DNA from 4 places in the Clostridium swellfunianum genome. Region 3 is predicted to be linked to each of the others. Evidence: predicted binding sites of a transcription regulator. Region 3 holds the regulator's gene; each other region holds the start of a gene.
The links. The regulator Rex, encoded in region 3, represses fermentation and respiration genes when NADH is low (regulators of the CRP and FNR family bind a similar motif). The targets are predictions, from matches to a motif close to ATTGTTAANNNNTTAACAAT.

Region 1 (2,208 bases), 3.0 Mb from region 3:
AGCTTTGTAGCAAGATCAATTCCGTCTCCGGTTGCTCCTGCATGGTTAGTTGTAGCAAATCCTTTAAGGTTTGGATCATACTTAACAACCATGTTTTCATTAGCTGAGAACCCACCTGCTGCTATAACTACTGCCTTAGCATTTATTGTGTATTCTTTTCCTTCTTTGTTTGTTGCCTTAACTCCAGAAACCTTTCCTTCCTTATCAACAACAACTTCTGTAGCCTTGTTCCAAAGTCTTACATCTATCTTTCTATCCTCAGCAGCCTTCTTAAGAGTTGCAACTATTTCTGCTCCTACTGCTCCTCCACCTGTTGGTCTGTGAGTTCTGTTAACACTTGCTCCTGCCATTCTACCAACGTCGCTTAGGTCTCCACCTAGTTTAGTTATCCAAGCAACTGAGTCTTTAGCATTTGTTGCTAATACTTTAACTAATTCAGGGTTGTTCTTATTGTATCCACCCTTCATAGTATCCTCTATCATAAGTTCAACGCTGTCTTTTACTCCAGCCTTTTCTTGTTGAGGAGTTCCAGCTGCGTTTAGTCCTCCTGTTGCTCTGTTAGTGTTTCCACCAACTATAGGCATTTTTTCTAAAACTACTACTTTTTTTGTTCCATTTTCATAAGCTTCAACTGCTGCTGAAAGCCCTGCTCCACCAGCTCCTATAATAACTATATCTGCACTTTCTGTCTTTGCGCATCCAGCAAACATGGCTGTAGGTGCTGCAATCAATGCTGCCATAACTAATGATAATACCTTTTTCTTCATTCCTATTTCCCCTCCCAATGTTGTTATACCAAAAGTATATTTGTTAATTAACAAACAATCAATTTTATGGTCTTTTATTTCTTTTTGGTCTTTATGGTCTTTAAGTGGGTAATAGCTGGCAGCATAAAAATTATCTGAATTTATTCATTGTAATTGTGGTGTAATAAGCTACACTGATACTTTAAATACAAGATATGGTATAATTTAATTATGGTTTGTTTCAAACTTGTAAAATGGGTGAACGAACTTAATTATTAGTTGAGCTTTTTTATGTATCAATTATCAATAATATGAGAGTGTATATGTTTTAGATAAAGTGTAGACAAAATAAATATATAGAAAAATATATTTTGAAATGAAGGAGTGATAAAGTATGGCCCTAGGTCTTATTTTAACAATAGCTGCAATTATAGGAATAATCTACGGTAAAAAAAATAAAAATCAAATCCTAGTAATAACCTCTGCAATCCTGTTGGCTGTGATTGCAGCTATAGGAATATATTTTTTTAAAGACCCTTATTAAAGGTTAGGATTGAAATAGAACAACTATGGCACGAGAATACACTAATTATGCAATCAAGTTATGTATCCTTTTCTAAGTCAACGAAATACTTGAAGTGATTATAAATAAAAGGCCTTGCAGCCTTCTCCTTCACAGAGCAAAAAGTTAAAAAGTTAAGAAGTTAACTTCTTAACTTTTTAACTTTTTAACTTTTTCTTCCGCGAGATAAAGCAGCAACTGATGATTTAAAATGTTTTGCTAGCATATAGCTCTATAAAAATGTGTCGGCCTTCCTATCTTTCCGTACTCAACCTCTAGCTGCAGCTTGTTTTCTTTAACCATATAGTCTAGATATCTTCTTACTGTAACTCTTGCCATTCCAAGGTCATCTGCCAGTTCATCCGCAGTAAAGAAGGATTTTTTATTTTGCGCTGCCATCATTATCTGCTCATAGGTATGCACACTTAAACCTTTAGTTAGATTCATTTCCTCCTTAACCATAGGCTCTTTAACTGAACTTAGAATAAACTTATCTATAGTATCCTGCTGCACTTCCTCACACACGTTTATGCTCTCATATCTTTTTTTGTACTGTGTTAGAGCTTCCTTAAATCTTTCGAAGGTGAAGGGTTTTACAAGATAATCTACAGCACCGTATCTGAAGGCTTCCTGAACAGCGCCAATGCTTTTGTCTGCTGTTATGAGTATGGCGTCTGAACTTAATTCTTTGCTTCTTATCCATTTTAAAAGTTCTAGACCATTGCCCTTTAGCAGGAATACATCCAATAAGATTAGATCAGGAGAAAGCTCCTGAATTTTTTCTTTAGCTTCTTCAACATTTCCAGTGCGATGAATAACCTTGAAGCCGCTTAATTTACCTACAAATTTTGTATTTATATCCATAACCATTGGATCATCTTCAATTAGCATGACCTTTAT
Region 2 (2,208 bases), 2.7 Mb from region 3:
TGAAAGCAGATTGTCCAACGATATCAGCATTCAATGCTCCATTTTCCTTTAATATAGTCTTTCTTACCTTATCTAATTCATCGCCCTTTAAAAAGTATGCTCCTCTTTCGATAAATTCATTTCTTACTTCTTCATATACTTCATCCATAACAACAACTGTTTGCTCAGATGCACATATAACTCCGTTGTCGAAGGTCTTTGAAAGAAGTATTGAGCTTACTGCCATTTTTAAGTGAGCTGTTTCATCTATTATAGCAGGTGTATTTCCTGCACCAACACCGATTGCTGGCTTTCCTGATGAGTAAGCTGCCTTAACCATTCCTGGACCACCTGTAGCAAGAATTATGTCTGCATGAGCCATAACTACTTGAGAAAGCTCCACTGTTGGTTCATCTATCCAACCTACTATACCTTCTGGTGCTCCAGCGTTAACAGCTGCTTCTAAAACTATCCTTGCAGCCTCTATTGTAGACTTCTTTGCTCTTGGGTGTGGGGAGAAGATAATACCATTTCTTGTCTTTAAAGCTATTAAAGCTTTGAATATAGCTGTTGAAGTTGGGTTTGTTGTTGGTACTACAGCAGCGATAACCCCTATTGGTTCAGCTACCTTTGCTATACCAAAAGCTTCATCAGTTTCGATAACTCCACAGGTCTTTTCGTCCTTATACTGATTATATATATATTCAGAAGCAAAGTGATTCTTAATAACCTTGTCTTCAACTATTCCCATTCCTGTTTCTTCAACGGCCATCTTAGCAAGCTTTATTCTTGCGTTATTTGCAGCCATAGCAGCTTGTCTAAAAATTTCATCAACTTGTTCTTGTGAATATGTGGCAAACTTTCTTTGAGCCTCTCTAATCTGCTCAATTCTTTGCATTAACTCTTCTACATTTGTCACTTTCATTTTACAGCCTCCTTTTATATTAACTCCTGTGTCAGCTTCCTTATGGAAAGTCTTGACCGCATTGGATAGTTAAATCTTTAACATGATTTTATTTTATACTATATCTATTAAAAAAGCAATAAAGTTTGTTAAAAAAAATACAATTTATTTTTTTTTTTTATCATTCGCTGTTTTGGTGCTAGAACAAGCCATGAACGCTAGAACTGTAAACGTTTGAAGCATCTATAGTAACTTTTTTCCTTATCTATTTTATTTATTTTAATTGCAAAATTTTCAATAAATTGTGATTATTTTAACCATCTTGCAATTAAGAACAGTTTAGGCTCCTTGGTGTAGTTATTTTTTTAACATAGTATACGTAAAAAGAACAGGCTTGACCTATTATTCAAACCTGTTCTTGTATTCATCTAATTGCCTTATAGTATCTAGTTCCTCATCTTCTTTCATGTATTGCTCAAAGAAGTTATTTTGTTCAATTGACTTTATTACATCCTGAAAGGCCTCCTGCAATTTATTCAGGTGTACATAAAAACACGCTCTATTATAATATAAAAAACCTTCCTCAGGATTATTTTCTATTCCTTGGCTAATAATCCTGACAGCTTCCTCAAATTTATTTTCTTCTCTATATATAACTGCTAAGTTTAAAAAACTAAAGGCATATTCCGCATTTTGATTTATTGACTTGTTATAGTATTCTATACTCTCAGCTTCTCTTCCAAGCTTATTTAATACTACGCCCATATTAAACAATGCTTTATAATGTGTCTGATTTAATAAAACAGCCTTTTTAGTATATTCTAAGGCAATCTCATTTTCCTCTAATTCTTCATAAATAACACCTAAATTAACATGGGCCCAAAAATCATTGGGAACTAATTTTATAACTTTTTTATAGTTTTCTATAGCCTTGGCTGTTTCTCCTAGTTCATCGTAGACATTTGCTAGAAAAAAATAAGCTCTATCGTAACCCTCATCCAGTTCTATAGCCTTTTTATAATACTTTACAGCTTCTTTGTATTCTTTCTTCTCATCGTAAAGTACGCCAATTCCATAGTAGGCTCTCGGCTCCTTTATGTCCAGCGATATTACTTCCATAAATTTTTCTTCTGCATCTTTAAATAGTTGAAGCTCTGAATAAAGCAGAGCTATGTCTAGTATTAATTCTATATCAGTCTTTCCAAATTCAGTATTGTACGCTTTGTCATAAAACCTTAGAGCCTTGTCATATTCTTTACCAGCTATAAAGCTGCGTGCTAAATTAATGTAGTTTTCAAACATATAACTATTGTTAGTCATATAAA
Region 3 (2,208 bases):
TTAAGCCCCTGTCCACAAATTCATCTTTTATATCTCTGAGCACTACTTCAAATCCATTTGCAGCAAAAGTTTGAGCGATGCCCGCTCCCATTGTGCCTGCCCCTAAAATAAATATTTTTTTCATAGCAATCCCCCCATATTCTCTTATCTATTTATTAATAAAGTTCTTGTGCCTTCTTTCAATAAATGCTGTCATGCCTTCCTTTTGATCTTGAGTTGAGAAACATTGCGAGAATATATCCGCTTCATACATAACTGCAGTATCTATATCCATTTGCATCCCCCTATTAACAGCAGCCTTACACAGCTTAACTGCTATTGGAGCATTTTCGGCTATTCCGTTAGCCAGAGTTTTAGCCGTTTCCATAAGCTTGTCAGGTTCAACAACTTTATTAACGAGGCCAATCCTATATGCTTCAGCAGCATCTATCATCTTGCCTGTATATAATAGTTCTTTTGCTGCTCCTATTCCCACAATCCTTGCTAGCCTTTGAGTTCCCCCAAAACCTGGGGTTATACCAAGCCCTACCTCTGGTTGTCCAAATTTAGCTTTTGAAGAAGCTATTCTAATATCACAGGCTAGTGCAAATTCACAGCCCCCTCCCAAAGCAAATCCATTTATAGCCGCTATTACAGGTTTCTCTAAGTTTTCAATTTCTCTAAAAATCCTATTCCCAAGTGCACTGAAATTCCTGCCTTCAAACACCGAAAACTCCTTCATTTCTGTTATATCAGCTCCTGCTACAAAAGCTTTTTCGCCTGCTCCTGTTACTATTACAACAAAAACATTGTCATCCTTCTTTAGGTCTTGTAAAACCTCTTCTAATTGAAAAAGCACTTGTGTGTTAAGAGCATTCAATGCCTTAGTCCTGTTTATAGTTATAGTGGCCAAATGATTTTCTTTTTGCAAAATTATATCATTCACAATAACTCCCCCATAAAAAAAATAGAAACTGAAGTTTAATCTTCAATTTCTATTATAAGTCCACAAAATGCTTATTTCAATATTTTTCCTGACAACGCTTACATATTATCTCTTTTCTTCATCTCTATCTTTCAACAGATATGCTAGAGTAAGCAAGCTCTCGCTAAGATGAACATTTTCTACTACAACATATTCAGGAACAATCAAGTCAGTAGGCGCAAAATTCCATATTGCTCTTATACCATTTTCTACTAGTAAGGAAGCAACCTTTTGGGCACTATTGTTTGGAACACATACTATTCCAATATCGATATGATGCTCTTCTAAAAATTTAGGAAGCACATCTATATCTTGAATTTCAATATCTCTAATTCTAAGCCCCATAAGTTTAGGATTGGCATCAAAAATACCATCCAAAGTAAATCCTAATCTTTCAAATCTTGTGTAATTAGCGATCGCCTGACCAATGTTACCTGCCCCAATTATTATAGTTTTATAATCCTTAGTAAGTCCTAAAATTGAACTTATTTCATTGTATAAGTCTTTAACATTGTATCCATAGCCCTGCTGACCAAAATCCCCAAAACAATTCAAATCTTGTCTAATTTGTGATGCAGTAAATCCGATTCTTTCACTCAATTCCTTTGAGGAAATTCTATCTACATCATTTTTTAGAAGTTCAGCTAAGTATCTGTGATATTTAGGCAGTCTTTTTATAACAGCCATGGATATGTTGCTTTTTTTCTTGTCCATAACACACCTCGTCTCTTTAATATACTTCTATGATAAACCTACCATTAATTTTATTTTCTAATTTATAGTATTACTTAAATTTTTAGTACTGTCAATATTTTAACACATTAATTCCTATATTGTAAATTTATTCAATGCGATTTTTTATATATAAATACGCTATTTAATATTATTGTCATAATACTTCCAATTTAATCTTACTATGAAAATAACTTTTTTATTTTACAAAATCTATTTACATAGTACAATATACTATGGGAGAGTGAATAAAAGTGATTATTTTAAGCTGTAAGGACATCCATAAAAGTTATGGGATTGATGTAATTTTGGATAAAGTAACATTTAATATAAATGAGGGTGAAAAGGTTGGGCTTATTGGAGCTAATGGAGCTGGCAAAACTACTCTTTTTAAAATTTTAACTGGTCAGCTAGATCAGGACTCAGGTGAGCTTTTTATTGATAAAAACAAAAAAATCGGCTATCTGTCTCAGCATCTTTCTTTAGAAAGCACAAGTACAATATACGAAGAG
Region 4 (2,208 bases), 2.9 Mb from region 3:
GCGTTTAGTTTTTCTGTCATAATTATACCATCACCTGTAGTACCAGGAGCATCAGTAGTTAAATATTTTTCATCCATTTCAGGATTGTATTTCTTTCTCATTTCAACATTAGAGCCGAATCCACCAGTAGCAATTATAACACCTTTTTTTGCCTTAAATACAAGGTCTTGTCCAGCAGCGTTCTTAGCTTTTACGCCCACTACTTTCCCGCCTTCAGTAATAAATTCTTCTGCTTTAGTTTGAAGCTTTATAGGTATTTTTAATTCATCAGCTTTAGATTTAAATTTTGATATCATTTCAGCGCCAGTATGGCCTTCTGGTATTAAGGCTCTCTTAACAGAGTGACCACCGAATTGGAAAAGCTGGTCTTCTAAAAATTTAACTTTTATATAATCCTTTAGCCATTCTGCAGATGCTAGAGCATTGTCAGTAAATATTTTTACTAACTCTGGAACACCCTTATTGTCTCCGCCCTTAATAGTATCATTATAGAATGTTTCAGCGCTATCATTGTTTATGTTTAGTTTCTTTTGAACCCAGTTTCCCGGAGCGTTCATTTCTCCACCAGAAATTAAAGTATTTCCTCCGATGGAAGGCATTTTTTCAAGAATAACTACGTTAGCTCCAGCGTTTCTAGCCTCTATTGCAGCACTAAAGCCAGCACCACCAGCACCTATAACTACTACATCATATTCTTGAGTCGTTTGCTTTTCCTTCTCAGGTTCTACTGATATTTTATCAGCAGATAAATTCAAACCTGCTTTTTTAAGAGCAGCTTGTACAGCATTTATGTATGCTTCACTAGTTGCAGTTGAACCGCTTACGGCATCAACATTAGCGTTGTTCTTATCTATCATAAGAGCCTTTATTTGGTTAAACACAGGTTCACTAAGAATAGGGTTTTCCTTGGTTTCTAAAACAGTTATATCCTTAATCTTTTGGTTTTCTACAGTAACCTCTACTTTTAAAGTACCGTGCTTACCTTGTCCTTCTCCAATATATTTGTTTGCTTTAGAGCTGGAAGAAGTACAACCTGTCATTAGAGTAAAAAGCATAGTTACTACTAATGATAAACAAAATAGTTTTTTTAGTTTTTTCATCATTCTGCCTCCTCAATTGTTTGTTAATTAACTAACATAAACCAAGCATAGTTTATCAGCATTTAAATTATAATGCAATAAATTTTGAATAAAATGAGGAATATTTGTTAAGAATTTGTGAAATGTTTATATAAACATAGCTGTTTAATTGTAAATTGCCACATTAATACACAGTATTTAATCGTGTGGAGAGCATAAATAAATGATATTAACAGTGCAGTAAAAAATATCTTAGTGTAATCGTTACATAGCGTCTTTGAACCATTGACATTATATAAGTAAGCGAGTAAAATATATTTTGTGTACGAAATATGGTAATGCGAATAGTACTAGCACGAATATTTCTAAACAAAAGAATTGAAAGAAGGTGTAGGTTCTGTGGAGGAAGTAAGTAAGGCGGTTAAAATCATTCAGTTAATGAAAAAGGTTACGAATGCTATAAAGCAAAGAATGGGCAATCACTTTAAGGAAATGAATTTGACTGGACCTCAGGGAATGTTAATGGGAACTTTAGCTCATAACGGAGAAATGAAAGTTAGTGAGTTAAGTGATAAACTTGGGTTATCTAATAGTACTGTATCTGGAATCCTAGATAGACTTGAAAATCAAGGTCTAGTAGAGAGAGTTAGAAGCAAGGAGGACAGAAGAGTAGTTTATGTGAAAGTTACTGATGAATTTATAAAACATTCTCAAAAACACTTTGATGAAATTAATAATATTATAGAACAGATGATGAACAAAGCTACTCCAGAAGAACTAGATATTATATTTAAGGGTATGGATACTTTACAAAAGGTTATGGATAGACAGGATGACTAGGTTTTTATCAAAACAAAATATTTTTAGCAAGGAGACGATACAACAATGTATAAATTGGCAAAATATTTAAAGCCATATATAGGACTGCTTTTAATTGCAGTAGTACTGCTTTTTGGGCAGGCTATGGCAGATCTTTCTCTACCTGACTATATGTCTAATATAGTTAATGTAGGGATTCAACAAAATGGTATTGAAAATGCTGTACCTGACGCCATTAGAGTAAGTCAAATGGATAAGCTTACAATATTTATGAATAATGAGGATAAGCAAGAAGTTTTAAAGAACTATA

Region 1: the regulator Rex is predicted to act here: its motif matches at 807-826, upstream of NBE98_RS06065 (flavocytochrome c).
Region 2: the regulator Rex is predicted to act here: its motif matches at 1,185-1,204, upstream of adhE (bifunctional acetaldehyde-CoA/alcohol dehydrogenase).
Region 4: the regulator Rex is predicted to act here: its motif matches at 1,120-1,139, upstream of NBE98_RS06620 (flavocytochrome c).

Annotation. Positions count from the first base shown of each region.
Region 1 covers NZ_JAMOFV010000006.1:1,333,452-1,335,659, forward strand. Annotated here, with positions in the region: gene NBE98_RS06065 (flavocytochrome c) at 1-767, opposite strand, end outside; gene NBE98_RS06070 (hypothetical protein) at 1,141-1,290, shown strand; gene NBE98_RS06075 (response regulator) at 1,528-2,208, opposite strand, start outside.
Region 2 covers NZ_JAMOFV010000006.1:1,694,182-1,696,389, reverse strand. Annotated here, with positions in the region: gene adhE (bifunctional acetaldehyde-CoA/alcohol dehydrogenase) at 1-904, opposite strand, end outside; gene NBE98_RS07690 (tetratricopeptide repeat protein) at 1,286-2,203, opposite strand.
Region 3 covers NZ_JAMOFV010000006.1:4,344,898-4,347,105, forward strand. Annotated here, with positions in the region: gene NBE98_RS20645 (3-hydroxybutyryl-CoA dehydrogenase) at 1-124, opposite strand, end outside; gene NBE98_RS20650 (short-chain-enoyl-CoA hydratase) at 149-925, opposite strand; gene NBE98_RS20655 (redox-sensing transcriptional repressor Rex) at 1,031-1,678, opposite strand; gene NBE98_RS20660 (ABC-F family ATP-binding cassette domain-containing protein) at 1,951-2,208, shown strand, end outside.
Region 4 covers NZ_JAMOFV010000006.1:1,451,874-1,454,081, reverse strand. Annotated here, with positions in the region: gene NBE98_RS06620 (flavocytochrome c) at 1-1,100, opposite strand, end outside; gene NBE98_RS06615 (MarR family winged helix-turn-helix transcriptional regulator) at 1,479-1,919, shown strand; gene NBE98_RS06610 (ABC transporter ATP-binding protein) at 1,965-2,208, shown strand, end outside.